2 regions of the Kitasatospora sp. NPDC058190 genome follow, and region 1 is predicted to be linked to the other one. Evidence: riboswitches for the same ligand, from Rfam matches in the RefSeq annotation. Region 1 holds a riboswitch; the other holds the start of a gene.
The links. Region 1 has a riboswitch for thiamine pyrophosphate ahead of ACFVWU_RS00645 (purine-cytosine permease family protein). Riboswitches for the same ligand answer to the same signal wherever they lie in the genome.
Positions count from the first base shown of each region.

Region 2: another riboswitch for thiamine pyrophosphate. It lies ahead of thiO (glycine oxidase ThiO); the one in region 1 lies ahead of ACFVWU_RS00645 (purine-cytosine permease family protein).

Region 1 is NZ_JBHVVI010000001.1:135,799-150,162, forward strand. Features, by position in the region: gene ACFVWU_RS00615 (aminopeptidase P family protein) at 1-1,407, opposite strand, end outside; gene ACFVWU_RS00620 (PP2C family protein-serine/threonine phosphatase) at 1,533-2,981, opposite strand; gene ACFVWU_RS00625 (bifunctional DNA primase/polymerase) at 3,603-4,265, shown strand; gene ACFVWU_RS00630 (DUF5926 family protein) at 4,482-5,465, opposite strand; gene ACFVWU_RS00635 (ATP-binding protein) at 5,597-6,034, opposite strand; gene ACFVWU_RS00640 (glycerophosphodiester phosphodiesterase) at 6,423-7,247, opposite strand; gene ACFVWU_RS00645 (purine-cytosine permease family protein) at 7,327-8,625, opposite strand; TPP riboswitch at 8,732-8,880, opposite strand; gene ACFVWU_RS00650 (S1C family serine protease) at 9,324-11,003, shown strand; tRNA gene ACFVWU_RS00655 (tRNA-Ser) at 11,067-11,154, shown strand; gene ACFVWU_RS00660 (MFS transporter) at 11,325-12,656, shown strand; gene ACFVWU_RS00665 (FAD-binding oxidoreductase) at 12,653-14,017, shown strand.
Region 2 is NZ_JBHVVI010000047.1:4,121-18,484, forward strand. Features, by position in the region: gene ACFVWU_RS21790 (phytoene desaturase family protein) at 1-854, shown strand, start outside; gene ACFVWU_RS21795 (hypothetical protein) at 873-1,745, opposite strand; gene metF (methylenetetrahydrofolate reductase [NAD(P)H]) at 1,929-2,843, opposite strand; gene ACFVWU_RS21805 (polyprenyl synthetase family protein) at 3,017-4,123, shown strand; gene thiE (thiamine phosphate synthase) at 4,149-4,796, opposite strand; gene ACFVWU_RS21815 (Rv2175c family DNA-binding protein) at 4,796-5,161, opposite strand; gene ACFVWU_RS21820 (NAD(P)/FAD-dependent oxidoreductase) at 5,278-6,480, opposite strand; TPP riboswitch at 6,609-6,721, shown strand; gene thiO (glycine oxidase ThiO) at 6,725-7,900, shown strand; gene thiS (sulfur carrier protein ThiS) at 7,897-8,106, shown strand; gene ACFVWU_RS21835 (thiazole synthase) at 8,109-8,906, shown strand; gene pknB (Stk1 family PASTA domain-containing Ser/Thr kinase) at 9,007-10,785, shown strand; gene ACFVWU_RS21845 (sulfite oxidase-like oxidoreductase) at 10,798-11,427, opposite strand; gene bfr (bacterioferritin) at 11,659-12,138, shown strand; gene ACFVWU_RS21855 (bacterioferritin-associated ferredoxin) at 12,135-12,434, opposite strand; gene ACFVWU_RS21860 (class II 3-deoxy-7-phosphoheptulonate synthase) at 12,636-13,970, opposite strand; gene ACFVWU_RS21865 (anthranilate synthase family protein) at 14,276-14,364, shown strand, end outside.

The DNA.
Region 1 (14,364 bases):
GTCGTCCTCGATCCGGACGCCGATGCCGCGGTACTCCTCCGGCACGGTCAGGTCGTCCTGCTGGAAGTACAGGCCGGGCTCGACGGTGAGCACCATGCCGGGCACCAGCAGGGCGTCGACGTGCTCCTCGCGGCGCGAGTGGGCGCAGTCGTGGACGTCCAGGCCGAGCATGTGGCCGGTGCCGTGCAGGGTCCAGCGGCGCTGCAGGCCGAGCTCCAGGACCTTCTCGACGTCGTACGCCGAGGCGTCCAGCAGGCCCCAGGCGAGCAGGCGTTCGGCGAGGACGCGCTGCGAGGCCTCGTGGAAGTCGCGGAAGCGGGCGCCCGGCTTGACCGCGGCAATGCCGGCCTCCTGGGCGTCGTACACCGCGTCGTAGATCTTGCGCTGCAGCTCGGTGAAGCGGCCGTTGATCGGCAGGCTGCGGGTGACGTCGGCGGTGTAGAGGGTGTGGGTCTCCACACCCGCGTCCAGCAGCAGGAGCTCGCCGGGGCGCACGTCGCCGTCGTTGCGGACCCAGTGCAGGGTGGTGGCGTGCGGGCCGGCCGCGGCGATGGTGCCGTAGCCGACGTCGTTGCCCTCGACCCGGGCACGGCGCCAGAAGGTGCCCTCGATCCAGCGCTCCGAGGTGGCGACGGCCTGACCGAGCTCGCGGACCACGTCGGTGAAGCCGTTGACGGTGGCGTCGCAGGCGGCGCGCAGCTCGCCGATCTCCCACTCGTCCTTGACCAGCCGCAGGCCGCTGAGGAACTCCTTGAACTCGGCGTCCTTGTCGGCGTCCAGCACCTCGGCCAGCGCGGCCTCCAGGCCGGCGTCGTAGCCGCGGACGATGCGGGTCGGCACGGCGGCGTCCCCGGCCCGCTCGGCCAGCTCTTCGGCGGCCTTGCGGACGTCGCGCGCGGGCAGGCCGAGCAGCTGCTCCTGCTCGGTCAGGCTGTGTCGGCGGCCGACCCACAGCTCGCCGTAGCCGTCCAGCCAGAACTCGCCGTTCTCGCGGTTCGAGCGGGGCAGCAGGTAGAGGGTGAACTCGTGGCCGGCCTCGCCGGTCGGCTCGGCGACCAGCACCGCGTCCTCGGTCTGGTCACCGGTGAGGTGCACGTACTCGCTGGCGGCGCGGAAGCTGTAGTCGGTGTCGTTGGCGCGCACCCGCAGGTTGCCGGCGGGGACGACCAGGCGCTGGCCCGGGTAGGCGGCGGAGAGCTTGGCGCGGCGCTCGGCCGCGTACGGGGCCTGGGCGATCGGGGCGAGGCCGTGCAGCTCGGTGTCCGCCCAGCCGGACTTCATCGAGGCGGACAGCTCGTCCGAGATCTCGCCGTAGAGGCCGTTCTTGCGGCCACTGAACTGCCGCGGCTCCTCGCCGCCATCGGCCTCGGGGTTCTCGGCCACCGCGGGGGTCCGGTCCTCGGTCACGTGCAACGCCTCCTTGGGGGTGGTACCGCCGCCCGTCGGGGGAGGTGTCGGATCGCGACACGCGCGGGCGGCCGTGCGTCCATGGTACGGACGCCCGGCCGCTCACCGATTCGGGGTTCGTATGCCTACTCGAAGCGCGCCGCCAGCATCATCAGGTCGTCGGTGGCCGGGGCGGCGTCCGGGCCGGGGCAGACGGCCAGCAGGTGGGCGCAGAGCCGGTCCGGGTCGATCCGCACGTCGCGCGGGGCGCCGGCGGCGGCCCGGCGCAGGTTGGCCTGCCCGGCGTGCAGGGTCGGGCCGCAGCGGCGGGCCAGGCCCTCGGTGTAGAGCAGCAGGGTGTCGCCGCGCTCGGCGGTGAACTCCACCCCGGGTGCCTCCCAGCAGGTCAGCATGCCGAGCGGTGCGGAGAGCGAGGTCTCGACGAACTCGGCGCCGTGCCGGCCGACCAGGATCGGCGGGCAGTGCCCGGCGCCGGCGAGGGTGATCCGGCGCTCCTCGGGCTCGACCCAGGCGTAGACGGCGGTGGCGGTGCGGCCCGGCTCGGTGGTCTTGAGCAGCAGCTCCAGGTCGCCGAGGACGGAGACCGGGTCCTCGCCCTCCAGCACCGCGTACGCCCGCAGCGCGGCCCGGACCCGGCCCATCGCGGCGGCCGCGCCGGGGGCGGAGCCGGGGCCCGCGCCGGGGCCGTCGCCGGAGACCGAGCCGACGGTGAGGCCGACGGTGCCGTCCGGCAGCGGGATGGCGTCGTACCAGTCGCTGCCGCAGGAGTGGTCCAGGCCGGCCGGGAGGAGCCGGGCGGCCAGCCGCAGCCCGTCCGGCCGGGGGAGGTGGTCCGGCAGCAGGCCGCGGCGCAGCGCTTCGGTGGTGCGGCGGGTGCGTTCGGCCTCCAGCTGCTTGGCGAGCAGCGGGGCGGCGATCTCGCAGTAGCGGAGGGCGAGTTCGCGCCGGCGGTCGGCGGGCTCGGCGGGCCGGTCGTAGAACCAGACGGCGGCTGCGAGCGGGCCGTCCTCGGCGGTGGCGAGCGGCAGGCCGAAGGCGCCGCCGAGGCCGAGGTGGACGGCGAGTTCGCGCAGCCGGGCGCCGATGGCCGGGTCCTCGGCGAGGTCGGCGGAGTGCAGCTGTTCGGGTCGGTCCTGTTCGCGCAGCAGCCGGGCGAGCAGGCTCTGCTCGGTCGGGACGGTCTCCAGGGCGCCGAGACTGGCCCGGTCGAGGCCGAGGCCGACCGGCTGGCCGGGGCCGCCGTCGGGCATCAGGGTGACCAGGACGCCGCGGCCGGCGCCGAGCAGCGCGGCGCCGGAGGCGAGGACGGCGTCCAGGGTGGCGGCGAGGCCGCGGGCGCGGGCGAGCCGTTCGGTGTGCTCGTGCAGGCTGGTGATGTCGGACAGGCGTCCGGCCAAACGGTCCTGCACGGTGGCGGACGGTGCCGTGAGGTCGTCCGCGGCGCCCTCCGGCGCGTCGGCGGGGGCGAGCAGGCCGGGCGGGTCGAGGACGGTGAGCCCGCCCGCGCAACCGGGTTCGCCCAGCTCGGCAGTCGTCGGCGACGGGTGGGACGTCGACGCGTGGGACTCGGTCATGCCGCCACTCCTGACGCGGTGCTACGTGCCATGCGAAACCCCCAGATACGGCCCGATGTGGAGCGAGCACGGCCAAAGGGCGTGTTTCGCCTCGATTCGCTACTACTCGTCATTGATCGACAGCAATGCCACCACTTCTACACAGGCCATTCGGGGCATGTCCAGATCCAGGACGACGCGGTGGCCGGTTCCACGTCGTCATCACTCCGGTCGGAGGGCGTGCGTGGTCGGTGTGCGCGCCGGTCGGGTCCGGAGGCATGGAGCGGGCCGGGAGCGGGCAGAACCGAGAGGACGGACCGGGCGGCCGTCCGGATCGTATGTCCGTGCCGCCCGTGCGGCGGGCTGTCCGGAAGTCTCTCACTCGTACGGTGGAACCAAGCGCGCCCGGGCGGCGTCCATCCGGTCGCATACGGGATTCTCGTTCCAAGGGCTGTTCCAGTGCGCGGCCCTTCTCATGTCGTGCTCCACACCGTGCTCCACGTCGTAGCCGCGCCGTCCGCCATGCCGCCCGCCCCCCGCTTCGCGCCGCCCGGGGCCGTGCCGTCGCGGGCCCGCGTGGCGAGTCCCGCCGGATGCCGTGGGGCGGAGCGAACCGAGCGGTCAGGGAAAGGAACGAGCGCCATGCGTGAGAACCCGAAGAGCCGGTCGCAGGAGTCGTCCGCCCGGCTGGACGCGGCCCTGACGGCCGCCGTCGAACACCGCTGGCCCGTGGTGCCGGGAACCGTCCTGTGCGGCGGGCGCTGTTCCTGCGGCGACCCGGACTGCCCGGTGCCCGGCGCGCATCCGCACGACCCCTCGCTGCTGGCCGCCACCACGGACGCCCGGATGGTGCGCTGGTGGTGGGAGCGGCAGAGCCCGGACGCGCCGGTGCTGGCCGCCACCGGCTCCGCCGTCTCGGCGGTCTCGCTGCCCGCGGCGGCCGGGGCACGGGCCCTGGTCCACCTGGGCGCGCTGCGGCTGCCGCTCGGCCCGGTGCTGGCGATGCCGGGCCGCTACGCGCTCCTGGTGGCCCCGTACTCGCTCGACGCGCTCGGCGAGATGCTCTCCCAACTCCCTTGGGTGCCGGGCTCGTTGCGCTACCACGGGCCGGGCGGCTTCCTGCCGCTGCCGCCCGGTGGGGCCGCCATGGGGGTCCCCCCGGCCGGAGGCTGGGGGAGGGTGCGCTGGGTGCTGGCGCCGCGGCCGTCGGCGGACGGTGGGGTCTGGCTGCCGCAGGTCGGGCCGCTGCTGGGTGAGTTGGTGGACGCGACGGTCCGGCTGGACAGTGGCCGCTCGGCGCACTGACGGGGCGCCGTCGGAGGGGTTCCGGGGCCCGCTTCGGCGGGCCGCTCCGGAAAAACAAAAGATCCGGCCGCTGGCGACGGGGGATGCACCAGCGGCCGGACTCTTTAGACAGTAACAAGGATCTGCGCCCGCGCCAATTTCCAAGACGCCCTCCAGGCCCGGAAATTGCGGCTTCACCGCGACAATGTGACGCGTATCACCCTGATCCTGCGCGCTTTAGTTCAAGGTGACCTGACGGTTCACCAGGTTCGCGCGGGCGCGCCGCTCGTCGGCGGTCAGCGGGGTCTCGTCGGCGAGGACGGCGGCGAGCCGCTCGGCGAACTCGGCGGCCGGCTTCTCGCAGTCGGCGGCGGTCATGGCGAGCGGGAGGTCCCACACCGGGACGGTCAGGCCGTGCGCGCGGAAGGAGCCGACCAGGCGGGTGTCCGGGCCGAGCGAGGCCTCGCCGGCGGCGTTCAGCCGGGCCAGCGCGTCCAGCAGCTTCTCCTCGGGCACGGTCATCACCCAGCGCAGGTGGTTCTTGTCCGGGGTGCCGCACCAGTAGGCGGCGTCGAGGCCGGCCAGCTTCTCGGTCGGGATGGCCGAGGCGTTGGCGCGCTCCAGGGAGGCGGCGACCTCGCCGGTGGCGGACTCGGCGTCCTCCAGCCAGAACTCGAAGCCGGTGTGCACGGTGGGCGTGAACGCGGCGGTGGTGTCCAGCAGGTCCTGCAGGCGGCGCCCGCCCGGGACGGTCCGGCGGGCCGGCACCGGGGTGCCCGGCTCGGTGGCCAGGGCCAGTTCCAGGGCGTCCGCGAGGTCGCGGCTGAGGTCGCCGGAGGAGGACTGGGTCTGCAGGCCGAGCAGGATCGAGCCGTCCTGGCGGCGCAGCGCCGGCCAGGCCAGCGGCAGCACGGTGGCCAGGGTCACCGACGGGACATCACCGGCGGCGGTCCCGGCGACCCCGGCGGCCAGCGTCAGCGGTACCGTCGCGGCCGGCACCAGCTCGCGCAGCGCCACCCAGTCGGCCTCGCCCGCCAGGCCCTCGAACGGGCGGTGCACCAGCTCCTGCACCGCGTGCGAGGCCTCCCGGCCGTGGCAGGCCTTGTACCGGCGGCCCGAGCCGCAGGGGCAGTCCTCGCGGGCCCCGACCACGGGGATCTCGCCCGTGACGGCGGTGGTGGACTGGCGCTGCGGCGCCTTCTTGGCGGCCTTCTTGCCCATGGTGCGGCTCTCCCGGGAACGGTGGTCCTTTGCTCCGGGAAGCCTACTGACGTTCCCCCGGCGCGCGGGAACGCGCCGGGGCGGGCGTCGTACGGGCGTGTGCCCGCGGACGTGTGCCCGCGGACGTGCGGCTACGCGCTGCGCGCGTCGCCGCCGGTGCGCCGGGCGTGCCGGGCCCGCGCGGGCAGCGCCGCCCAGACCGTCACCTCGCCGGGCGCGTCGCGCACGCCCCAGTCGCTGGCCAGCTGGTCGACGATGCTCAGGCCGCGACCGCCCCGCGAGGTCAGCGAAGGACTGGCGGGCAGCGGCCGGGTGGTCGCGCCGCCGTCGGTGACCTCCAGGGTGAGCACGCCGTCGGCGTGCATCTGCCAGCGGACCAGCACGCCGCCGCCGGGCTCGCCCGTACCGTCGTCGTGCTCCCGGCCTCCCGCTGCGGGGTGCGTCCCGGAGGGGACGCCGACCAGCAGTTGGTCCACCACCTCGGCCCGGGCCCCGCGGCCGAGGGCCGGCAGCGGGCCGAGCGGACGGGCGTATCGACAGGCGTTGCTCAACAGTTCGGAAAGGATCAATACGGCATCATCAATGACCGGTTCCGGTATCTGCCGGTCACCCAGATCTCGACGCAGTCGGCGCCGTACGACCCCGACACTCGCTGGGCCGTGCGGCACTGCCATGGTCGATGAAGTCGGCACTTCGCGCGCCACCATCAACGCCACCCCCGGACCTCCTTCAGCGTATGCCGAGGGATGGATGCCCCTTGGTAATGCGTCGGAAACGACCGCCGGAGGATCCCGCGAGTCCATTTCGAGCAACGCGACTCAGGGTCGACGAGAGGTCATTCCGTGCTCACCCTCCGTCGCCCGAACGAAAGAATTCCGGCAATACCGTGTGCGGAAGGTTTGACTGCCGACCGGAGTGATCAGGCTGAGGCGGTACGGCCTTCGGCCTGCCGACCGGTCACCGCCCGAGCTGGGCCAGCACCTCCGCGGGCCGGTTGGTGATGATCGCGGACACCCCGAGCTCCAGGCAGAGCTCGACGTCGGCCGGCTCGTCCACCGTCCACACGTGCACCTGGTGCCCCAGCTCGCGCAGCTGCGGCACCAGCTGCGGCTTGGCCTTGATCAGCTCGATGCCCGGGCCGGCGATCCGCGCCCCGCCCGGCAGCGGCTTGCCCGGGCGCAGCTGGCCGAGCAGCGGCAGCATCCGTTCGATCAGGAAGACCCGCTGGTACTCCGGTGCGGCGGCGGCCACCCGGTTCAGCGCGATCGAGGAGAAGCTCATGATCCGGGCGGACGGGCGGTCGCCCTCCCGGGTCGCGCCGATCTTGAACCGCTCCAGCATCCGCAGCAGCTCGGCCTCGACGCGGCCGCGGAAGCGCACCGGGTGCTTGGTCTCGATCGCCAGGTCCACCGGGCGGCCGCAGTCCACCACCAGCTCCAGCAGGCGCTCCAGCCGCAGCACGCCGCGCAGCTCCGGGTCGGTGCTGGGGCGGCCGGTCTTCCAGGCGCCAAAGTCGTACGCCTCCAGCTCGGCGAGGGTCATCGCGGAGACGGTGCCCTGGCCGTTCGAGACCCGGCCGATCCGGCGGTCGTGCACGCAGACCAGCTCGCCGTCGGCCGTCACCCGGACGTCGCACTCGACGGCGTCCGCGCCCTCGTCGAGCGCGCGCCGGTAGGCCGCGAAGGTGTGCTCGGGCAGGGCGTGCGAGGAACCGCGATGGGCGATCACCTGGACGGAGGGCGCGGTGCGCGCCGCCGCCGAGGACAGGTCTGGGCTGGTCACGGGCCCAACGATAGGCGGCGGAGGTGACGCGGGGGCGAAGACGGTCCCAACCTGCGGGGCCGGTTTCGCCCCCGGTGCCTCAGGCGCCGGCGGCGCGCCGGGTCAGCGGGGTGAGCGCCCAGGTGACCAGGGCCGGTACCAGGAAGGCGAACAGCGAGGCGGAGGTCCACTCCTGCGGGGTGAAGTGCAGGGCCCGCTGGGCCGAGGTCCAGAAGTCCGTCCACCAGCCGGCCACCGCGGTCGGCGCGATGAACTGGTAGACCGCGAAGCCCAGCACCCACGGCAGCAGCATCAGCCAGCGGGACGGCGCCTTCTCGGAGAGGTCCCAGCCGTGCCGGCCGGCCCCGAGGAAGTAGTCCACCGCCAGCACCGCGAGCAGCGGTACGAAGACCGAGCCGATCAGCCCGAGGAAGTTGCTGTAGGTGTCGGTGAACCTGTCGATCCGCAGTGCCAGCACGGTGGTCAGCACGCCGATCCCGCCGCTCAGCACCCGGCGGTCCACCCGCGGCAGCAGGTTCTGCAGCGACATCGCGGTCGAGTACACGTTGGCGAAGGACTGGTCGGTCTCGCGCAGCACCAGCACCAGCAGGAACAGCCAGCCGGCCCAGACGCCGAGGAAGGAGTCGAAGATCCGGCTCGGGTCGCCGTCGGACTGCAGCAGCGCCATCAGGCCGAGTACGTAGCACCAGACCTGGGCGACGGTGTAGCCGGAGAAGCTGCCCCAGAAGGACGAGCCCGCGGTGCGCGAGTGCCGGGTGTAGTCGGCGGCCATCGGGACGAAGGAGATCGACACCGCGATCATCGCGTCGGTGGCGCCCAGGAAGCCGTGCCAGTTGCCCGCGCCCGGGTCCGGCACGCCCTGACGGCCCAACTGGACGGTGAAGTACACCAGCGCGACCGCGACCGCCCCGGCCACGAAACGGCGCAGCACCGCGATCGCGCCCAGCGGCCAGATCGTCAGCGCGGTGGTCAGCGCGCCCGCGGCCAGCACGAACAGCCAGCGGTAGCCGGTGGTGTGGGCGACGGTCTGGGCGCCCGCCGAGATGGTCAGCAGCTCGAACACGCCCCAGCCGATGCACTGGACGATGTTCAGCACGGTCGGCAGGTAGGACAGCCGGGTGCCGAACAGCCCGCGCAGGTTGGCCATCGCTGGGGCGCCGGTCCGGGCGCCGATCAGCGCGGCCACGCCGAGCATCGCGGTGCCGACCGCCGTACCGGCCACGATCGCGGTCACCGCGGCGGCCAGCGACAGCTCGCTGCCCTTCTCGCCGAGCACGCTGGCGGCGGTGGAGAAGCCGATCAGGCTGACGCCCAGGTTCATCCAGAGCGCGAAGTGGTCCCGGAAGCGCAGGGTGCGCGGCGGCTCGGTGTCCAGCACCAGCGGCGCCTCGACGCGCCCGTCGGTGCCGGGGGCGGTCGCGCCCGCGGGACGATCAAGGAAATCCTTGGACGTGGGCGCGTTCGAAGAAGAGGATGGCGAAGCAGGCGGCATGGCCGATACTCCCTACGCCGGCATTACCCGGACAGGTTCCGGCGGTCAGCGCCCCCTCGACGGTTCGCCGGTGTCCCGCTTGGCGTACGGTCGACATGCGCACTCTCAGCCTGGTCGGTCCAAGCTCCCGCGTGTCAGTTTGGAGCGACAGGCTAACCGGCACGGGTACGAACGCCAAAGGCCACGGGGTGTGCGGTCCGCATCGCGGAACGCCCGGGCGGAGGGAGGGGGGCTCCCCGACCGTCGCCGTCATCGCCGTCGTCGGTGTCGGCTAAGGATTCTTATGAGTTCTTCAGAGGGGTCCTTACGGCAATCGAATCGACGGTGCGAAAAACTATGGTCCTTGGTTCTGTCAGCTATGGAGGTCGTCCGTGAGCACCGAGCGCGAGGTTGGGCCCACCGGGCCGCAGGGGGAGCAGCCCGCGGGCCCCGAGGAGGCGGCTGGGTCCGTTTCCGACGGCACCGCTCAGGGCGGCCACAAGCCGACGATGGCGTTCAGCCGGGTCCCCGAGCCCGAGGCCGCGCCGGAAGCCGCTGACGCGGTGTCGGCCGCCGCCGCGGGCGACGGCGGGCACAAGCCGACGATGGCGTTCAGCCGCGTCCCGGAGCCGGAGACCGCGCCGGAGGCCGGGCCCGAGCCGGTCGAGGCCGCCCCGGCTGCGGCCGCCCCGGCCGAGGGTGGTCACAAGCCCACCGTGGCCTTCACCAAGGTCCCCGCGCCGGAGGCCCCGGCGGCGCCCGCCGCCGAGGAGCACGCCGTCGACCCGGTCACCGGCTACATCGACGCCCCGCCGCCGGTCCTGCCGCCCGCGCCGCCCGTCGCGCCCGCGCCCGCAGCCTCCGCTGCTCCGGCCCCGGCCCCGGTGGCCCCGGCCCTGCCGCCGGCCGCCAACCCGTACGCGACCCCGTCCCACGGCGTGCCCGCCGCCGGTGCGCAGGAGCCGTACGGCGCGGCGCCCGCCGGTGCGCAGGAGCCGTACGGCCACCACCCGTTCGGCGCCGGCCAGCCGGTCGGCGGCTGGGGCGCCGCCCATGACGCCACCTCCGGCGGTGCGGGCTACCCCGGCGGCCCCGGAGTCCCCGACTACCCCGGCGGCCCGCTCGGCTACCCGGCCGACCACCCCGGCGGCCCCGGCGGCCCGCGCAAGAAGCGCGGCGGCCTGGTGGCCCTGCTCGCGGCCGTCGCGCTGGTCGCCGGTGTGGCCGGCGGCGCGATCGGCGTGGTCGCCACCAACCACACCAGCAGCAGCAGTTCGGCGGACGACCACAGCAGCACCACCATCCAGGCCAGCAACACCCAGAAGAACGAGCCCGTCCCCGGCTCGATCGCCGCCATCGCGCAGAAGGCGCTGCCCAGCGTCGTCACCATCAAGGCGCAGAACAGCTCCGAGTCGGGCACCGGCACCGGCTTCGTCTTCGACACCGAGGGCCACATCCTCACCAACAACCACGTGGTCGCGCCGGCCCTCAACGGCGGCAAACTGACCGTCAAGTTCGCCGACGGCACGTCCTACAGCGCCTCGGTGCTCGGCCACGCCGACGGCTACGACGTCGCCGTGGTCAAGATCGACAACCCGCCGAAGGGCAAGCTGGCGCCCCTGGCGCTGGCCGACTCCGACAAGGTCAACGTCGGCGACACCACGATCGCGATCGGTGCGCCGTACGGCCTGGAGTCCACCGTCACCAGCGGCATCGTCAGCGCCAAGGACCGCCCGGTCGCCTCGGGCGACGAGACCGGCTCGCAGGCCTCGTACATGAACGCCCTGCAGACCGACGCCTCGATCAACCCCGGCAACTCCGGCGGCCCGCTGCTCGACTCCAGCGGCGCGGTGATGGGCATCAACTCGGCGATCCAGTCCAACGCCTCCGCCAACGGCCGGGCCGGCAGCATCGGCCTGGGCTTCGCCATCCCGATCAACCAGGCCAAGTGGGTCGCGGACACCCTGATCAAGACCGGCAAGCCGGTCTACGCCAAGCTCGACGTGCTGCGCAACGACGACTACAAGGGCGACGGCGCGCAGATCCAGACCCGCGACATCCAGGGCCAGCCGGCCGTCACCCCCGGCGGCGCGGCCGACAAGGCCGGCCTCAAGCCGGGCGACGTGATCACCAAGCTCGGCGGCGCGCCGATCGAGAACGGCCCCGCCCTGGTCAGCCGGATCTGGACGCACAAGCCGGGCGAGACCGTGGACGTCGAGTACACCCGCAACGGCCAGACGTACACCACCAAGGTCACCCTCGGTCAGCGCGACGGCGACCAGTGACCCTCGGGAGCGCGGAATCGTGTGCGCCGAAGCCCGCCGGACCCGTTAGGCTGACCTCCGCCTGGAGAGCTGCCCGAGCGGCCTAAGGGAACAGTCTTGAAAACTGTCGCATGGTGACCCCATGCCGTGGGTTCGAATCCCACGCTCTCCGCCGGTAGGAGAACCACCTGCTCAGGGCGGGTGCCGAGACCACTCGGCACCCGCCCTCGGTGCTTTCCGGAGCGGCGGCGGCCGGGGTCGTCCCTGAAGCCGGTGGGCCGGTGCTTCGCCGGTGGGCCGTGCTTGCCCTCGACCAGGTCGAGGGCCCTAGCGTCCCCCGGCATGACCACCGCCACCACCGCGCGGGCGCCGCTGCCCGGTCCGTACCTGCTCTGGCTGGCCGGCGCCCAGGCCGGGCTGCTGGGCGATGCCGCGCTGTACTTCGCTCTCGGCTGGGCCGCCTCCGCACACGGCGGTGGGGCGGCCGGGTTGGTCCTGACGGCGATCACCGTCCCGCGCACCGTGCTGGTCCTGCTGGGTGGTGCGGTCGCGGACCGGTTCGGCGCCCGTCGGGTGATGCTCGCCGGGGACGCGGTGATGCTGGTCGCGACAGCCGCGCTGGCGGTCGCGGTGGGCGGCCGGGGTACGCCGCTCTGGCTGCTGGTCGCGGCGGCGGGCGTGATCGGGACGGTCGACGCGTTCTACCTGCCGGCGAGCGGATCGATGCCGCGCCGCCTGGTGCCCGTCGACGGGCTGCCCCGGGCGCTCGCGCTGCGGCAGGCCGGCGGGCAGAGCGCCGCCCTGCTCGGGGCGCCGCTCGGCGGCCTGCTGGTCGCCGTCGGGGGGTTCGCCGGCGCCGCGGTCGCGGACGCGGTGAGCTTCGGGGTCGTCCTGCTGGTCCTGCTGAGGGTCCGGCCCCGGGAGGACGCCGCCGGTCCGGCCGCACCGAGCGGGCTGCTGCGGGAGGCGGCGTCCGGGGTCCGGCTCGCCCTGCGCGACCCGCTGCTGCGGGCCGCGCTGCTGCTCACCGGGGCTGCGGCCGGGGGGTTGCTGCCGGTGGTGTCGCTGCTCGGGCCGCTGCTCGCCCGGGCGCACGGCTGGACGTCGGGGACGGCCGGACTGGTGGCCGGCGGACAGGCGGCCGGGGTGCTCGCGGTGGCGAGCCTGGTCGCCTGGCGCGGTGCGCTGCCCCGGGCGGGGGTCGGGGCGGCGGCCGGGCTCTGCACGGCCTCGGTCGGCATCGCGCTGCTGGCGCTGTCCCCGGTGCCGGCGGTGGCGGTGGCGGGCAGCGCGGTGACCGGGGTCGGCTCCGGGCTGTTCGCCTGCCACCTCGGGCCGCTGGTGCTGGGCGGTGCTCCGGCCTCCCATCTCTCCCGGGTGCAGGCGCTGTTGACGCTGGTGCAGAGCGTCGCGCTGGTGCTGGCCAACGGACTGCTCGGCCTGCTCGCCGACCGTGGGGGTGCGGCGCCGGCCATGCTCGTGTGTGCCGTCGCCTCGGGGGCGGCGGGCTTGGTGGCTCTGGTGACCCGGACCTTCCGCCGGGCGTGCCCCGGGGACGTGTCCGGTCCCGTCCGGAGGCGCCCGGCACCCCTCGAGGCCCACTTGCCCGCCCCCTCCCCGCCGGGCAGAGTGCGGAGGTGGGGGCGGTCGGGCGGCGAGTGGAGGCGGCGATGAGTGATCTGACGGACCGACTGGCGCAGGGCCTCCCGGCGGAGGCCGTCGTGGTGGATCCGGACGTGACCGCGGCCTACAGCCATGACATGGCCGGGTTCTGCGCCGCCGGTGCGCCCGCGGTGGTGGTGTTCCCGGAGACGGTGGAGCAGGTGCAGCACGTGCTGCGCACCGCCACCGGGCTGCGGGTGCCGGTGGTGCCGCAGGGGGCGCGGACCGGGCTGTCGGGGGCGGCGAACGCGGTGGACGGCTGCATCGTGCTGTCCCTGGTGAAGCTGAACCGGATCCTGGAGATCGACCCGGTGAACCGGATCGCGGTCGTGGAGCCCGGTGTGGTGAACGCCGAACTGTCCAGGGCGGTCGAGGAGCTGGGGCTGTCCTACCCTCCGGACCCGTCCAGCTGGGAGTCCTGCACGATCGGCGGCAACATCGGCACCGGCGCGGGCGGGCTCTGCTGCGTGAAGTACGGGATCACCGGCGAGTACGTGCTCGGGCTGGACGTGGTGCTGGCGGACGGGCGGCTGCTGTCCACCGGGCGCCGGACGGCCAAGGGGGTGGCCGGGTACGACCTGACCCGGCTGCTGGTCGGTTCGGAGGGGACGCTCGGGGTGGTGGTCCGGGCGGTGCTGGCGCTGCGGCCCGTGCCGGCCCCGCAGCTGGCGCTGGCGGCGGAGTTCCCGAGCGCGGACGCGGCCGGTGCGGCGGTCTGCGAGGTGATGGCGCGCGGGCTGACGCCGTCACTGATGGAGCTGATGGACGCGGTCTCGGTGCGGGCCGTCAACGAGCTGGGGCGGATGGGGCTGCCGGAGTCGACCCAGGCGCTGTTGCTGGTGGCCTTCGACGGGCCGGACCGGGAGGCCGAGTTGGCGCGGGTCGCCGAACTGTGCCGGGAGGCCGGGGCGACCGAGGTGGTGCCGGCCGAGGACCAGGCGGAGTCCGACCTGCTGCTCGCGGCCCGGCGGCTGGCGCTGCCCGCGTTGGACCGGCTGGGCACCACGATGATCGACGACGTGGCGGTACCGCGTTCCCGGCTGGCCGAGATGCTGAACGGGGTCGCGGCGATCGCCGAGCGGCACGCGCTGACCATCGGGGTGGTCAGTCACGCCGGGGACGGCAACACCCATCCGATCGTGATCTTCGACGGCTCGGACGAGGAGCAGACGGTACGGGCCCAGCGCTCCTTCGACGAGATCATGGCGCTCGGACTGGAGCTGGGTGGCACGATCACCGGGGAGCACGGGGTGGGGCTGCTCAAGCGGGACTGGCTGGCCCGCGAGCTGGGGCCGGTCGCGCTGGACCTGCAGCGGCAGCTGAAGGCCGTCTTCGACCCGTTGGGGATCCTCAACCCGGGCAAGATGGTCTGATTTTCCGCACTCTTCGGTTCGCACCGGTCGAGCCCCTTCTGCTCGAATTTCCAGTACGACTTTCAGATGGTCTATGAATGGCCGGAAAAGTCGACACGGAAGGGTGGGCGAACTTTTCGGGGGCGCGTTCGCGGGCGGACTGCGCCGGGGTGGTGAGCCCGGTGGTTCGCGCGGCATCGAAGCGCCGTTTCCCGGGGGGTGTCGTCCGGCCGCCGTCCGGGCGAAATGCCAGGTGGGCGAGGGTGTGCCGGTGCGCTGTCCGGATTCGTCGCCGTTATGCGCGGCTCGGGTGGATATCACGCTAACGGGCGAAAACTGCTCCGTCGGCTGGTGCTTTGTCGATTTGT
Region 2 (14,364 bases), on a different contig from region 1:
CCACCGTGCTGCCGTACATGGAGCAGTCCTTCGGCGTCTGGTACGTCCGGGGCGGCCTGCGGGCCCTCGCGGAGGCGGTGTTCCGGCGCTGCGAGCTGCGCCGGGTCGAGTTCCGCTTCGACACCCCGGTGACCCGGGTGGTCGTCGAGGACGGCCGGGCGAGCGGGGTCGAGACGGCGGCCGGCCGGATCGACGCGGACCTGGTGGTCTCGGCGATGGACGTCAACACCCTCCACCGCCACGGCCTCGCCGAGCGGCCTGGCCTGCCGGTCGAGCACTGGGAGCCCCAGCAGGTGCCCGGCCGGTTCAGCGTGCTGCTGGCACTGCGCGGTCCGCGTCCGGAGGGCACCGCGCACCGGACGGTGGTGCACGCGGCCGACTCGGCCGCCGAGGAGAACGCCCTGACCCTCTCCGCGCCGCCCTGCGAGCGCCCGACCGTCCAGGTGCTGCGCCCGGACGACCCGGCGCTGCGCCCCGACGACGCCCACGAGAGCGTGGTGCTGACCGCGACCGTCCCGGCCCAGGGCGAGTTCGACTGGACCGCCCCGGGCGTGGCCGACCGCTACGCCGACCAGCTGCTGGCCCACGCGGACGCGGCCGGCCTCGGCCTGCGCGAGCGGGTGCTGTGGCGGGTCGTGCGGACCCCGGAGGACACCCGCCGGGAGACCGGCGCGCTGGGCGGCGCGATCGCCCGGCCGGTCCTGGCCGGATCCTCGGGAGCGTGGCTGAAGGCCGCCAACGAGTCCCCCGTCCCCGGGCTCTACCTGATCGGCGGCAACGCCCACCCCGGCGGCGGGCTCTCCCGGGTCGGTATGTCGGCCTGCATCGCGGCAGGCCTCATCGGCCCGGCGTGACCGGGGAGCCGCCGCCCGTCAGCCCTGGTGCCAGGTGCTCTGCTGCTGGTAGCCGTAGCCGCTCTGGTCGTACATCGGCTGCTGCGGGATGCCCTGGCCGTGCTGGTCCGGGTGGGACTGCTCGGGCTGGGGCTGCCACTGCTGCTGGGCGTTCGGGTCCCAGGCCTGCTGCTGGTGCTGTTGCTGCTGGTAGCCGGCGTACGGGTCCTGCTGCTGGACGTAGCCGCCGTACGGGTCCTGCTGCTGGGGGTAGCCGTCGTAGGCCTGCTGGTCGTACGCGAAGGCGGGCTGCTGCTGGGTCTGCCACTGCTGCTGGTCGTAGCCGGACTGGTAGGCCGCGGCGTACGGGTCCTGGGGCTGCTGCTGGGCCTGCTGCTCGTAGTACGCGGGGGCGTAGACGCCGTCCTGGCTCAGCTCCTGCATCTCGAAGGCGGCGGTCTGCTCGACCTCCGGGACGTCCTCGGTGACCGACACCTCAACCGGGGCCGAGGCTGGGGCCGGGGTCTCCTCGACCGCGCTGACCTCGCCGACCAGGTCCTCGGTCGCCGCGACGGCCGCGACCGCCGCCGCGCCGCCAGTGAGGGCGCCGAGCAGCGGCACCTTGGCGAGCGGGCCGGGCAGGCTGCCGTCGGCCTTCCGCAGGGACCAGCCGTTCCGGTGGCCGCGCTTGACCGACAGGGTGACGAAGGCCTGGCCCACCGCGAACAGTCCGGCGCCGGCACCGATCACCACGACCGAGCCGAGGGACATCCCGGCGGCGACGCCGAGGAAGCCGACCAGGGCGAGCACCCGCCAGTGCAGCGGCGCCCGGTTCTGCAGCAGGACCTCGGCGATCAGCCAGAGCGCCACCACCGCCAACGCGACGTACAGCAGCAGGAATCCGATGCCCATCCGCGCGCTACCTCCAGTCGCGTGCCCGCGCGCGCCGCGCGTGTGCGGCGACTGTACCGGTTCAACGGCCGGGGTACCGCATCGCGTTCCCGCCGCCGACCGCACCGGCCGCACACGACCGAGCCCGCCACCGTCGAGACGGTGACGGGCTCGTGAACACTCGCCCAAAAAGCGCCAGGGCTTCTAACGGCAGTGCAACCCCAGGTTCTGGTAGATCTCCAGCGTCGCCGTCGAGTGGTTGAGCGTGATGAAGTGCAGGCCGGGCGCGCCCTCGGCGAGCAGGCGCTCGGCCATCGCGGTGGCGTGTTCCATGCCGATCGCCCGCAGCGCCGCCGGGTCGTCGACGGCCGCCCGCAGCCGGGCCTCCAGCTCCGCCGGGAAGGCCGAGCCGCTGAGCTGCGGGAAGCGCTCCAGCTGCTTGGCGTTGGTCACCGGCATGATCTCCGGGATGATTGGCGTCTGGCAGCCCGCGGCGGTCACCCGGTCGCGGAACCGCAGGTAGTCGTCCACCTCGAAGAACATCTGGGTGATCGCGTAGTCCGCGCCGGAGCGGATCTTCGCGACGAAGTGCCGGATGTCCTCGTCCCAGTCGTCCGAGCGCGGGTGCCGGTTCGGCGAGGCCGCGACGCCGACGCAGAAGTCACCGATGCCCTTGATCAGCTCCACCAGCTCGTACGCGTAGGTGACGCCGTCCGGGTGCCGGACCCAGTCGCCCATCGGGTCGCCGGGCGGGTCGCCGCGGACCGCGAGGATGTTCCGCACCCCCTGGTCGGCGTACTGGCCGATGATGTTGCGCAGCTCGGCGACCGAGTGGTCCACCGCGGTCAGGTGGGCGACCGGCGTGAGCGTCGTCTCGGTGGCGATCCGGCCGACCATGTTGACGGTGCGCTCGCGGGAGGAGCCGCCGGCGCCGTACGTCATGCAGACGAAGTTGGGGTCCAGCGGTTCGAGCCGACGGATGGCGTCCCAGAGCTTCTGCTCGCCGACCTCGCTGCGGGGCGGCATGAACTCGAAGGAGAAGGAGCGCTTTCCGGCCGCCAGGAGCTCGCGGACCGTCTGCGCGCGATCCGGTCTCGTGGAAGCGATGCCGAGTGCCATGCTGGCAGGTTATCCGGCGGTCGAAGGGGCCGGGCAACTCGATCCCACGATGCGGGACAAGAGGTGGACTCCCCTCCGCTTGCCTCCCGGGCGCCCCGGGATCCCGCTCGCACGCCTGTTCCCGGCTCCCCCGCTACGCTTGCTGCACCCCAGCGAACCAGCGGAGCATCATCGTGACCTCGTCCAGCAACCGGCCGGCCAACCCCATTGACGTGGAGGACGTCCGCGCGCGCGTCAACGCCGCCCTCGCCGCGTTCATGGAGGGCCAGTCCGCGCTGCTCGGCGAGATCTCGCCGCAGCTGGAGCCCGTCTCCGACGCGCTGCGCGACTTCCTGCTGGACGGCGGCAAGCGGCTGCGCCCGGCCTTCTGCTACTGGGGCTGGCGCGGCGCCGGCGGCCCGGCCGCCGGTGAGGGGATCGCCAACGCGGCGGCCGCGCTGGAGCTGCTGCAGGCCAGCGCCCTGGTGCACGACGACCTGATGGACCGCAGCGACACCCGCCGCGGCCTTCCCTCCGTCCACCGCCGCTTCGAGGCCCTGCACCGGGACAGCGGCTGGCGCGGCGACCGCGAGCAGTACGGCGCCTCGGCCGCGGTGCTGCTCGGCGACCTGCTGCTGATCTGGTGCGACGAGCTGTTCCTGCGCTCCGGACTGGACCCGGCCGCCGTGCTGGCCGCCAAGCCGGTGTTCGACCTGATGCGCACCGAGGTCATGGTCGGCCAGTACCTGGACGTGCTGGAGCCGGTGGCCGGCGACTCGACGGACGAGGGCGCGCTGGACCGCGCGCAGACCGTCCTGCACTACAAGTCGGCGAAGTACACGATCGAGCGACCGCTGCAGGTCGGCGCCCTGCTCGCCGGGGCCGGGCCGGAGCTGGTCGAGGCCTTCGGGGCGTTCGGGCTGCCGCTGGGCGAGGCCTTCCAGCTGCGGGACGACCTGCTCGGGGTCTTCGGGGACCCGGCCGTCACCGGCAAACCGGCCGGGGACGACCTGCGCGAGGGCAAGCGCACCCTGCTGGTCGCGCACGCGATGCACGCCCTGTCGCCCGCCGACGCCCGGCACCTGGACGCCCGGCTCGGCGCGCCGGACCTGGCCGCCGAGGAGGTCGTCGAGCTGCGCGAGCTGGTCGCCCGCAGCGGCGCGCCCGAGCTGGTGGAGCGCCGGATCGAGGAGCTGATGCGGCAGTCGCTGGCCGCGCTGGAGGCGGCGCCGCTCGCCGACGAGCGGGCCCGTGCGGTGCTGCTGGCACTGGCCGAGGCCGCCACCGTCCGCAAGTACTGACGGACGGCGACGGCCCCGGAGGCGGTCAGAGCGCCGCGCGCACCCGGCGGGACAGCTCGGCGGCGGCCGCCTGCGGGTCCTGCGCCGCGGTGACGGCCCGGACCACGACGATCCGGCGGGCCCCTGCGGCCAGCACCTCGTCCAGGTTGCCGAGGTCGATCCCGCCGATCGCGAACCACGGCCGGTCGGTCGGCTGCTTCGCCGCGTACGACACCAGGCCGAGGCCCGGCGCCGGGCGGCCCGGCTTGGTCGGGGTCGGCCAGACCGGGCCGGTGCAGAAGTAGTCCACGCCCGGCTCGGCGACCGCCGCGTCCACCTCGGACTCGGCGTGGCAGGACCGTCCGATCAGCACGTCCTCGCCGAGGATCGCCCGGGCGGCCGGCACCGGCAGGTCGTCCTGGCCGAGGTGCAGCACGTCCGGCCGGGCCGCGTGGGCGACGTCGGCGCGGTCGTTGACGGCCAGCAGCTTGCCGTGGCGGCGGCAGGCGTCGGCGAAGACCTCCAGGGCCGCCAGCTCCTGCTTGGCCTCCAGGCCCTTGTCGCGGAGCTGGACGATGTCCACGCCGCCGGCCAGCGCCGCGTCCAGGAACTCGGCGAGGTCGCCCTGCTCACGGCGGGCGTCCGTGCACAGGTAGAGCCGGGCGTCGGCCAGGCGGGCGCGCAGGCCGCTCATCACAGCGCCATGGCCTGGGCGCGGCGCTTGACCTCGGTGGCGCGGTTCTCCCACAGCGCCTGCACCGGGGTGCCGGGCAGCGACGGGTCCTCGGTGAACATCCACTCGATGATCTCCGTGTCGGAGAACCCGCTGTCCCGCAGCACGGTCAGCAGTCCGACCAGGTGCTTGACCGGGCCGGTCTCGTCGACGAACGCCGCCGGGACCTGCAGCGACTTGTTGGGGCCGCGGCGGACCGCGATCAGGTCACCGTGCTTGACCATGTTGCGGACCTCGGTGACCACCACACCCCACCGCTCGGAGATGTCGGGGAGGTACAGCCACTCGGGGACCAGGGCTTCAGTCTTGGCATCGATCTCACTCACGGCACCAGACTGCCACCTCAGCCCCCCGCCACGCACACGGCCCCCGAGGGCCCGTCTTCAAACCCTCGCCTGCGGGGCGGCCCTCCGGGCGGACGACGGGGGTTTGAAGACGGGCCCTACCTGGTGGCAGCCTTCAGCGGCACCGACGGGTCCGCCGCGCGGGCCGGGTCCAGCACCGCCCCGCGCTCGATCAGCTTCCGCCCCTGGGTCAGGTCGCGCGGCCGGTCCACCGCCAGCAGCGCGCTCGGCATCCCGTCGCGCAGCCAGAGCACCGACCAGGCGGCGTCCTGCGGGCTTCCGCGCCACAGCAGCTCGTCGCCCTCGGCGTGCCGGCCGGCGTACTGGACCATCCGGCCGAACTGCTCGGACCAGAAGTACGGCACCGGGTCGTACGGCGCGTCCGCCCCCAGCACGGCGGCGGCCGCGGCCTCACCGGACTGCAGCGCGTGGTCCCAGTGCTGCACGGCCAGCCGGGCGCCGGAGCGGGCCGACGGGTAGCTGACGCAGTCCCCGGCCGCGAAGACCCCGGGCAGGCTGGTGCGCAGCCGCTCGTCCACCAGGACCGACCCGGCCTCGTCCAGCTCGACGCCCGAGCCGGCCAGCCAGCCGGTCGCGGGCCGGGCGCCGACGCCGACCACCACCTCGTCGGCGGGCAGGTGCGAGCCGTCCGCCAGCAGCACCGCGCCCGGCTCGACGGCGGCCACGCCGACCCCGCAGCGCAGCTCGACCCCGGCCGCGGCGTACCAGGCCGCCATCGCCGAGCCGACCCCGGTCGGCAGCGCGCCCGGCACCGGCGCCGGGCCGGCCTCCACCACGGTCACCTCGCAGCCGGCCTGCCGCGCGGCCGTGGACACCTCGGCGCCGATCCAGCCCGCGCCGACCAGGACCAGCCGCAGCCCGGGGCGCAGCAGCGCGCGCAGCGCCAGGGCGTCGTCCAGGGTGTGCAGCAGGTGGGCGCGCTCGGCGCCGGGCAGGGCGCGCGGAGTGGCGCCGGTGGCGATCACCAACGAGTCGTACGGGAGGTCGCCGCCGTCGGTGTGCAGCACGCCCGGGGTGAGACCGGTGGCGCGACGACCGGTGAGCAGCTCGATGCCGAGCGGCCCGTAGTCGATGTCCAGGGTGGTGGCGTCGACCTTGCCGAGCAGCACGTCCTTGGAGAGCGGCGGCCGGTCGTACGGCGCGTGCGGCTCCTCGCCGACCAGGGTGATCCGCCCCCGCCAGCCGCCCTGCCGCAGCTTCAGGGCGCACTGCGCCCCGGCCAGCCCGGCCCCGACGACGACCACCTGATCCGTTCCGCTCAGCTCTGCCACGCCCGTCACTGTACTCAGCGCCGCGGCGGCACCCGGCGGCCGTCCGCCCTTCGGGCGGGCCCGGCGGCAACCACCCTGCTCACCCGTCCCACCCCTCACACGGCCCTTCGGCCGGGCCGACCCCCGGCGTTAAGGTGGGTGCACCACACGGGAGCCCGGCGTACCGGGCTGAGAGGCGGGCTGGCACGGCCCGCGACCGTCCGAACCTGATCCGGGTCATACCGGCGAAGGGAGAAGAGCAGCTTTGTCACGCTTGCCATCAGGCGACCGCGCCGACGTGCTGGTGATCGGCGGGGGCATCGTCGGCCTCGCCGTCGCGTGGCGCGCCGCGCAGCGCGGGCTGGGGAACGTGATCGTGGTCGACCCCTCCCCCGGCGGCGGGGCGGCGGCGGTCGCGGCCGGGATGCTCGCCCCGGTCACCGAGCTGCAGTACGGCGAGGAGCCGCTGCTGCGCCTCGGCATGGCCTCGAACGAGCGGTACGCGGCCTTCGCCGCCGAGCTCACCGAGGCGAGCGGCGGCGAGGACACCGGCTACCGCCGGTGCGGCACGATCGCCGTCGCACTGGACTCCGACGACCGCGAGGAACTGCGCGAACTGCACGCCTTCCACCAGCGGCTCGGCCTGGAGTCGAGCTGGCTGACCGGCCGGGAGGCCCGCAGGCTGGAGCCGATGCTGGCCCCCGGCGTGCGCGGCGGCCTGCACGTCGCGAACGACCACCAGGTGAATCCCCGGCGGCTGCTCACCGCACTGCTGCTGGCCGGTGAGCGCGCGGGCGTCGTCGGTCGGCGCGCCGAGGCCGTCGAGCTGCTCGTCGAGGACGGCCGCGCGGTCGGCGCCCGGCTCAGCACCGGGGAGACGGTGACCGCCGATCAGATCGTGCTCGCCGCCGGCCCGCACAGCCACCGGCTGCCCGGCCTGCCCGAGGGCGTGCTGCCCGCGATCCGCCCGGTGAAGGGGCAGGTGCTGCGGCTCCGCATCCCGGACGCCTACCGGCCGTTCCTCTCCCGCAACGTCCGTGCGGTCGTGCGCGGGCAGCACGTGTACCTGGTGCCGCGCGAGAACGGCGAGCTGGTGATCGGCGCGACCACCGAGGAGCAGGGCTACGACACCACCGTCACCGCCGGCGGGGTGTACGAACTCCTGCGCGACGCTCACGAGTTGGTCCCCGGTATCACCGAACTCCCGCTGGTGGAGACCTCCGCCGGGCTGCGCCCCGGCTCGCCGGACAACGCCCCGCTGCTGGGCCCGACCCCGCTGCCCGGACTGGTCGCCGCCACCGGCCACCACCGCAACGGCGTGCTGCTCACCCCGGTGACCGCCGACCTGGTCGCCGAGTACCTGGCGACCGGCGAAGTCCCTGACCTCGCAAGGCCGTTCACGCCCGCCCGGTTCTCCCCCGACCACTCCACCACGAAGGCCTCCGCATGACCGAGATCGCCCTGACCGTCAACGGCGAGCCCCGCCGGACGCCCGCCACCACGACCCTCGCCGAGCTGGTGGCCACCGTCAGCAAGGCCAACACGGGCGTCGCCGCCGCCCTCAACGAGGCCGTGGTGCCCCGTAGTTCGTGGTCCGACACGCCGCTGAACACCGGCGACCGGGTCGAGATCCTCACCGCCGTCCAGGGAGGCTGACCATGGCCGACGACCTTCTCACCATCGCCGGGACGACCTTCTCCTCCCGGCTCATCATGGGCACCGGCGGCGCGCCCAGTCTGGAGGTCCTGGAGCGCGCGCTGCTCGCCTCCGGCACCGAGCTGACCACGGTGGCCATGCGCCGGGTCGACGCCACCACCCAGGGCTCCGTCCTGGACGTGCTGACCCGCAACGGCATCCAGGTGCTGCCCAACACGGCCGGTTGCTTCACCGCCGGCGAGGCCGTGCTGACCGCCCGGCTGGCCCGCGAGGCGCTCGGCACCGACTGGGTGAAGCTGGAGGTGATCGCCGACGAGCGCACCCTGCTGCCCGACCCGATCGAGCTGCTGGACGCCGCCGAGACCCTGGTCGACGACGGCTTCACCGTGCTCCCGTACACCAACGACGACCCGGTGCTGGCGCGCAAGCTGGAGGACGTCGGCTGCGCGGCGATCATGCCGCTGGGCTCGCCGATCGGCTCCGGTCTGGGCATCCGTAACCCGCACAACTTCCAGCTGATCGTGGAGAGCGCGGGCGTCCCGGTGATCCTGGACGCGGGCGCCGGCACCGCCTCCGACGTCGCGCTGGCGATGGAGCTGGGCTGCGCGGCGGTGATGCTCGCCTCCGCGGTGACGCGTGCTCAGGACCCGGTGCTGATGGCCGAGGCGATGCGGCACGCCGCCGAGGCCGGCCGGCTCGCCCACCGGGCCGGCCGCATCCCGCGTCGTTTCCACGCCGAGGCCTCCTCCGCGATGGCCGGCCGCGCCGCCCTGGACACCCGGGAGCGGCCCGCCTTCTGAGACCGGGTGCCCCGTGTCACAAGCCGGGCACAGCCGGGCCCGGAGGAGGTGTCCTCCGGGTCCGGCGCGCGGCTTCACCACTAGACTCCCCCGGGTGGACATGGCTTTGCACGACCCTCTGATCGGTACCCTGCTCGACAACAGGTACCGGGTCGAGCAGCGCATCGCGACCGGCGGGATGTCCACCGTGTACCGGGGCACCGACACCCGGCTGGACCGGGTGGTCGCCCTCAAGGTGATGCACCCCCAGCTGGCCGGGGACGAGGGCTTCACCGCCCGCTTCATCCGCGAGGCCAAGGCGGTCGCCAAGCTCACCCACCCCAATGTGGTCAACGTCTTCGACCAGGGCGCGGACGGCGGAAACGTTTTCCTCGCCATGGAGTACGTCCCCGGCCGCACCCTGCGCGACCTGCTGCGCGACCGCGGCGCCCTGTCGGTGCGGGCCGCGCTGGACGTCCTGGAGCCGGTGCTCGCCGCCCTCGGCGCCGCCCACCGGGCCGGGCTGGTCCACCGGGACGTCAAGCCGGAGAACGTGCTGATCACCGAGAGCGGCCTGGTCAAGGTCGCCGACTTCGGCCTGGTCCGGGTGCTCGGCAGCGCCGACGGCGCGCCCACCTCGACCAGCACCGCCACCGGCGGCACCGTGATGGGCACCGTCTCCTACCTGGCCCCAGAGCAGATCCTCCCGGACGCCCCCACCGACCAGCGGGTCGACGTCTACGCGTCCGGCATCCTGCTGTACGAAATGCTCACCGGCCGCCGCCCGCACACCGGCGACAACCCCGTCCAGGTCATGTACAAGCACCTGCACGAGGACGTCCCCGCCCCCTCGCTGGTCGCCCCCGCCGTCACCCCGGCGCTGGACGCCATCGTGGCCGGCGCCTGCGCCCGGGCCGCCGACGCCCGCCCGTACGACGCGGTCGAACTGCTCGCCGCCGTCCAGCGGGTCCGCCGCACCCTCACCCCGGCCGAGCTGGACGCCGAACCGCCGGCCTCCACCCGGCCCAGCCCGCGCTACCCGACCAGCGAGCCGACCTCGGTGATCCAGCCGCTGCCCCGGACCGCCGACGCCCCGCCGCCGGAGCGCACCAGCGTGCTGGACGTCCCGGCGGAGCTGATGGACCAGCTGCTGGTCGAGCCGCGCCCGTACGACGAGCCAACCCCGGTGCGGACCCGCCGGCCGGGCCGGCTGCGCCGCCTCCCGCGCAAGCCGATGATCTGGGCGGCCGCACTGACCGCCCTGGTGCTGGCGGTCGGCGGCGCCACGTACGGGATCTCCGAGGGACTGTACGGCTCGGTGCCGGGCGTGCTCGGCAAGGACCGGGGCGAGGCGCAGCGGATCCTGGACGCGGAGGGCATGCACGGCAGGTTCGTCGAGGCGTACAGCGAGTCCGTCCCGACCGGGCAGGTGATCTCCACCGACCCCGGGGTGGGCGCGCGCACCCGCAAGAGCGACGCGGTGACCGTCACCGTCTCCAAAGGCCCCAAGCGGATCGCGGTACCGGACGTCACCGGCAAGAGCGCGGACGACGCGGCCGCCGCGCTGGCCGCCGCCCAGCTGACCAGGGGCACCGTGACCGAGACCTACGACGACGGGGTGCCGGAGGGCTCGGTGATCAGCAGCTCGCCCGCCGCCGGACAGCAGCTGCAGGAGAACGCCGCGGTCTCGCTGGTGGTCAGCAAGGGCATGGTGGCGATCCCGAACGTCACCGGGATGAGCCGGGACGACGCGCAGAAGGCGCTGCAGGCGGCGGGATTCACGATGAAGGCCGCCACCGACTGGACCCTCGGCATCGGCAAGGTGAGCGGCCAGTCCCCGGCGGCCGGCGAGCGGCGCCCGCAGAAGACCGTGGTGACGGTCACCTTCTCGTTCTTCTGACCGGGCCGGGCCTCAGCGCAGCGGCCCGTCGCCGGGCTCCTCCTGGTAGGAGTAGCGCTGCTCGCGCCAGGGGTCGGCCAGGTTGTGGTAGCCGCGTTCCTCCCAGAAGCCGCGCCGGTCGGCCCGCATGTACTCCACCGCGCGCACCCACTTGGGGCCCTTCCACGCGTACAGCCGCGGGACCACCAGCCGGACCGGGAAGCCGTGCTCGGCGGTCAGCGCCTCGCCGTTGCGGTGGGTGGCGAGCAGGGTGTGCTCGTCGGCGAAGTCGGCCAGCCGCAGGTTGGCGCTGTAGCCGTACTCGGCCCAGACCATGACGTGGGTGACGCCGGGCGCCGGGGGAACGAGGTCGAGCAGGGTGGCGGCGGGCACACCCGTCCACTCGTTGCCGAGCAGCGAGAACTTGGTGACGCAGTGCAGGTCCGCGACCACGGTGGTGCGCGGCAGGGCGGTGAAGGCCTCGAAGTCCCAGCTGTGCTTCTCCGCCGAGGCGGTGGCGCCGAACACCTGGAGGTCCCAGGTCAGCGGCTTGAAGCGGGGCACCGGCCCGTAGTGCAGGGCAGGCCAGCCGCGCTGCACGCGCTGGCCCGGGGGGAGCCTCGGGTCAGACGGCGGAAACGGTTCTTGTTCGGACTGACCCATGGCTCCATGGTGACAGACGGCGGACAAGCTCTGGCGCGCGCCCCTTCACGCGCGGTTCACGCCCTGCCCATACGGGCCAATGGTCGATCACCCACCCTCCGACTTCACCCCGAATCGGACATTCCGCCACATGTCCTAGTGAGTGTGAACTTACTGGAATTTCCTCCCAATACGGTGCCAGGATGCGCAGCGCAGGACTCACCGCAGGACGTAGCGCAGGGAGGCAGCACCATGCAGGGCGACCCGGAGGTCATCGAGTTCCTCAACGAGCAGCTCACGGCCGAGCTCACCGCGATCAACCAGTACTTCCTGCACGCCAAGATGCAGGAGAACTTCGGGTGGACGAAGCTCGCCAAGTACACCCGGCACGAGTCGTTCGACGAGATGAAGCACGCCGAGACGCTCACCGACCGGATCCTGTTCCTGGAGGGGCTGCCCAACTACCAGCGGCTGTTCCACGTCCGGATCGGCCAGACGGTCAAGGAGATGTTCGAGGCCGACCGCCAGATCGAGGTCGAGGCGATCGACCGGCTCAAGCGCGGGATCGTGGTGATGCGGGCCAAGAACGACGTCACCTCGGCGAACATCTTCGAGGACATCCTGGCGGACGAGGAGCACCACATCGACTACCTCGACACCCAGCTGGAGCTGCTGGAGAAACTCGGCGAGGCGCTCTACATCGCCCAGGTGATCGAGCAGCCGGAGTCCTAGGCCACCCGCAGCGGGACCACCGGGGCGATCGAGGCAGTCGGGGCCGGCTTCGGGGCGGCCGGCGCGGGAACGTCCTGGACCTCCGCGTCGGCGAGGCCGAGCTTCGCGGCCAGTCGGGCGGTCGGGCAGGGCCGGGCGCCGTGCTCACCGAGCAGCGCCTGGATGCGGCGGACGCAGGACCCGCAGTCCGTGCCCGCCTTGCAGCCCTTCGCTATCTGGCGCGGGGTGCTGGCACCCCCGTCGATCGCCTTCTTCACCTGGTCCTCGGTGACCGCATGGCACATGCACACGTACATCGAGGTCTCTCCCGGGGTGAAGCGCGGCCGAAGCACGCAGAGTGGATCTTGACTAAGGCTCGCCTTAGTTCACTAAGCCTCACCTTACCCGCCGATCCGGGTACGAAAAAGCCCCTCCGGGCTCGGGAATCCCGAATCCGGAGGGGCTTTCGTCACAGTGATTCGCCCGCTCGCCTCAGGGCGGGGCGGCGGCCCCACTCGTTACTGACCGCGGTACATCTCCGCCACCAGGAACGCCAGGTCCAGCGACTGGCTGCGGTTGAGCCGCGGGTCGCAGGCCGTCTCGTAGCGCTGGTGCAGGTCGTCCACCAGGACCTCGTCGCCGCCGCCGACGCACTCGGTGACATCGTCGCCGGTCAGCTCCACGTGGATGCCACCCGGGTGGGTGCCGAGCGCGCGGTGCACCTCGAAGAAGCCCTTGACCTCGTCGAGCACGTCGTCGAAGCGGCGGGTCTTGTGACCGCTGGACGCCTCGAAGGTGTTGCCGTGCATCGGGTCGCAGATCCACACCGGCTGGGCGCCGGAGGCGGTGACCTTCTCCAGCAGGGTGGGCAGGTGGTCGCGGATCTTGCCCGCGCCCATCCGGGTGATGAAGGTGAGGCGGCCGGGCTCGCGCTCCGGGTCCAGCTTCTCGATCAGGGTGAGCGCCTCGTCCACCGAGGTGGTCGGGCCCAGCTTGACCCCGATCGGGTTGCGGATCTTGGAGGCGAACTCGATGTGCGCGTGGTCCAGCTGGCGGGTGCGCTCACCGATCCACACCATGTGCCCGGAGACGTCGTACAGCTCGCCGGTGCGCGAGTCCACGCGGGTCAGCGCGGTCTCGTAGTCGAGGATCAGCGCCTCGTGCGAGGAGAAGAACTCGACGGTCTTGAACTCCTCCGGCGCCACACCACAGGCGTTCATGAACGCCAGGGCGTTGTCGATCTCCCGGGCGAGCTGCTCGTAGCGCTGGCCGGCCGGCGAGTTGCGCACGAAGTCCTGGTTCCAGGCGTGCACCTGGCGCAGGTCGGCGTAACCACCGGTGGTGAAGGCGCGCACCAGGTTGAGCGTCGCGGCGGAGGCGTTGTACATCCGCTTCAGGCGCTCCGGGTCCGGGATGCGGGACTCGGGGGTGAACTCGAAGCCGTTCACCGAGTCGCCGCGGTAGACCGGCAGGGTCACGCCGTCGCGGGTCTCGGTCGACTTGGAGCGCGGCTTGGAGTACTGACCGGCGATCCGACCGACCTTCACGACCGGGACCGAGGCCGCGTACGTCAGCACGGCGGCCATCTGCAGCAGGGTCTTCAGCTTGTTGCGGATGTGCTCGGCCGAGACGCCGTCGAAGGCCTCGGCGCAGTCGCCGCCCTGGAGGAGGAACGCCTCCCCACGCGCCACGGCAGCGAGCCGGGCGCGCAGCTGGTCACACTCGCCGGCGAAGACGAGGGGCGGATAGGAGGCGAGCTCAGCAAGGGTCTTGCGCAGAGCCTCTTGGTCCGGCCATTCAGGCTGCTGCACCGCGGGCAGGGACTGCCAGGAGTGGAGATTCGTCACGGTCACAACGCCAAGGCTACGGGGTGACGCGAGCGATTCGTGCCGATTGCCCGAGGGATGAGACATATCTCGGACAAAGCCGCGTGCACCGTCACCCGCTCGGCAGTATCCGATACGCTCGACCCATGTACGCGCCCCACACCCACTCCTGGTGGTGGGCCTCCCCCATGGGTGGCCCACAGCTCGCGCGTTCCTAGACGAACACGACGGCCGCCCCTCGGGGCGGCCGTCGACGTCTGAGGCAGAGACGGCCCTCCTGGAGCGGAACCCAGCACCGCCCTCGACATTCCTCCCGGAAGGAAGCCGTACTCGTGACCACCCCTGCCGAGCTGCTCGCCCGCCTCACCGCCCCCGGCGCGCCCGCCTTCGCCCTGCTGCACCGCCGCACCCCCCGACACGC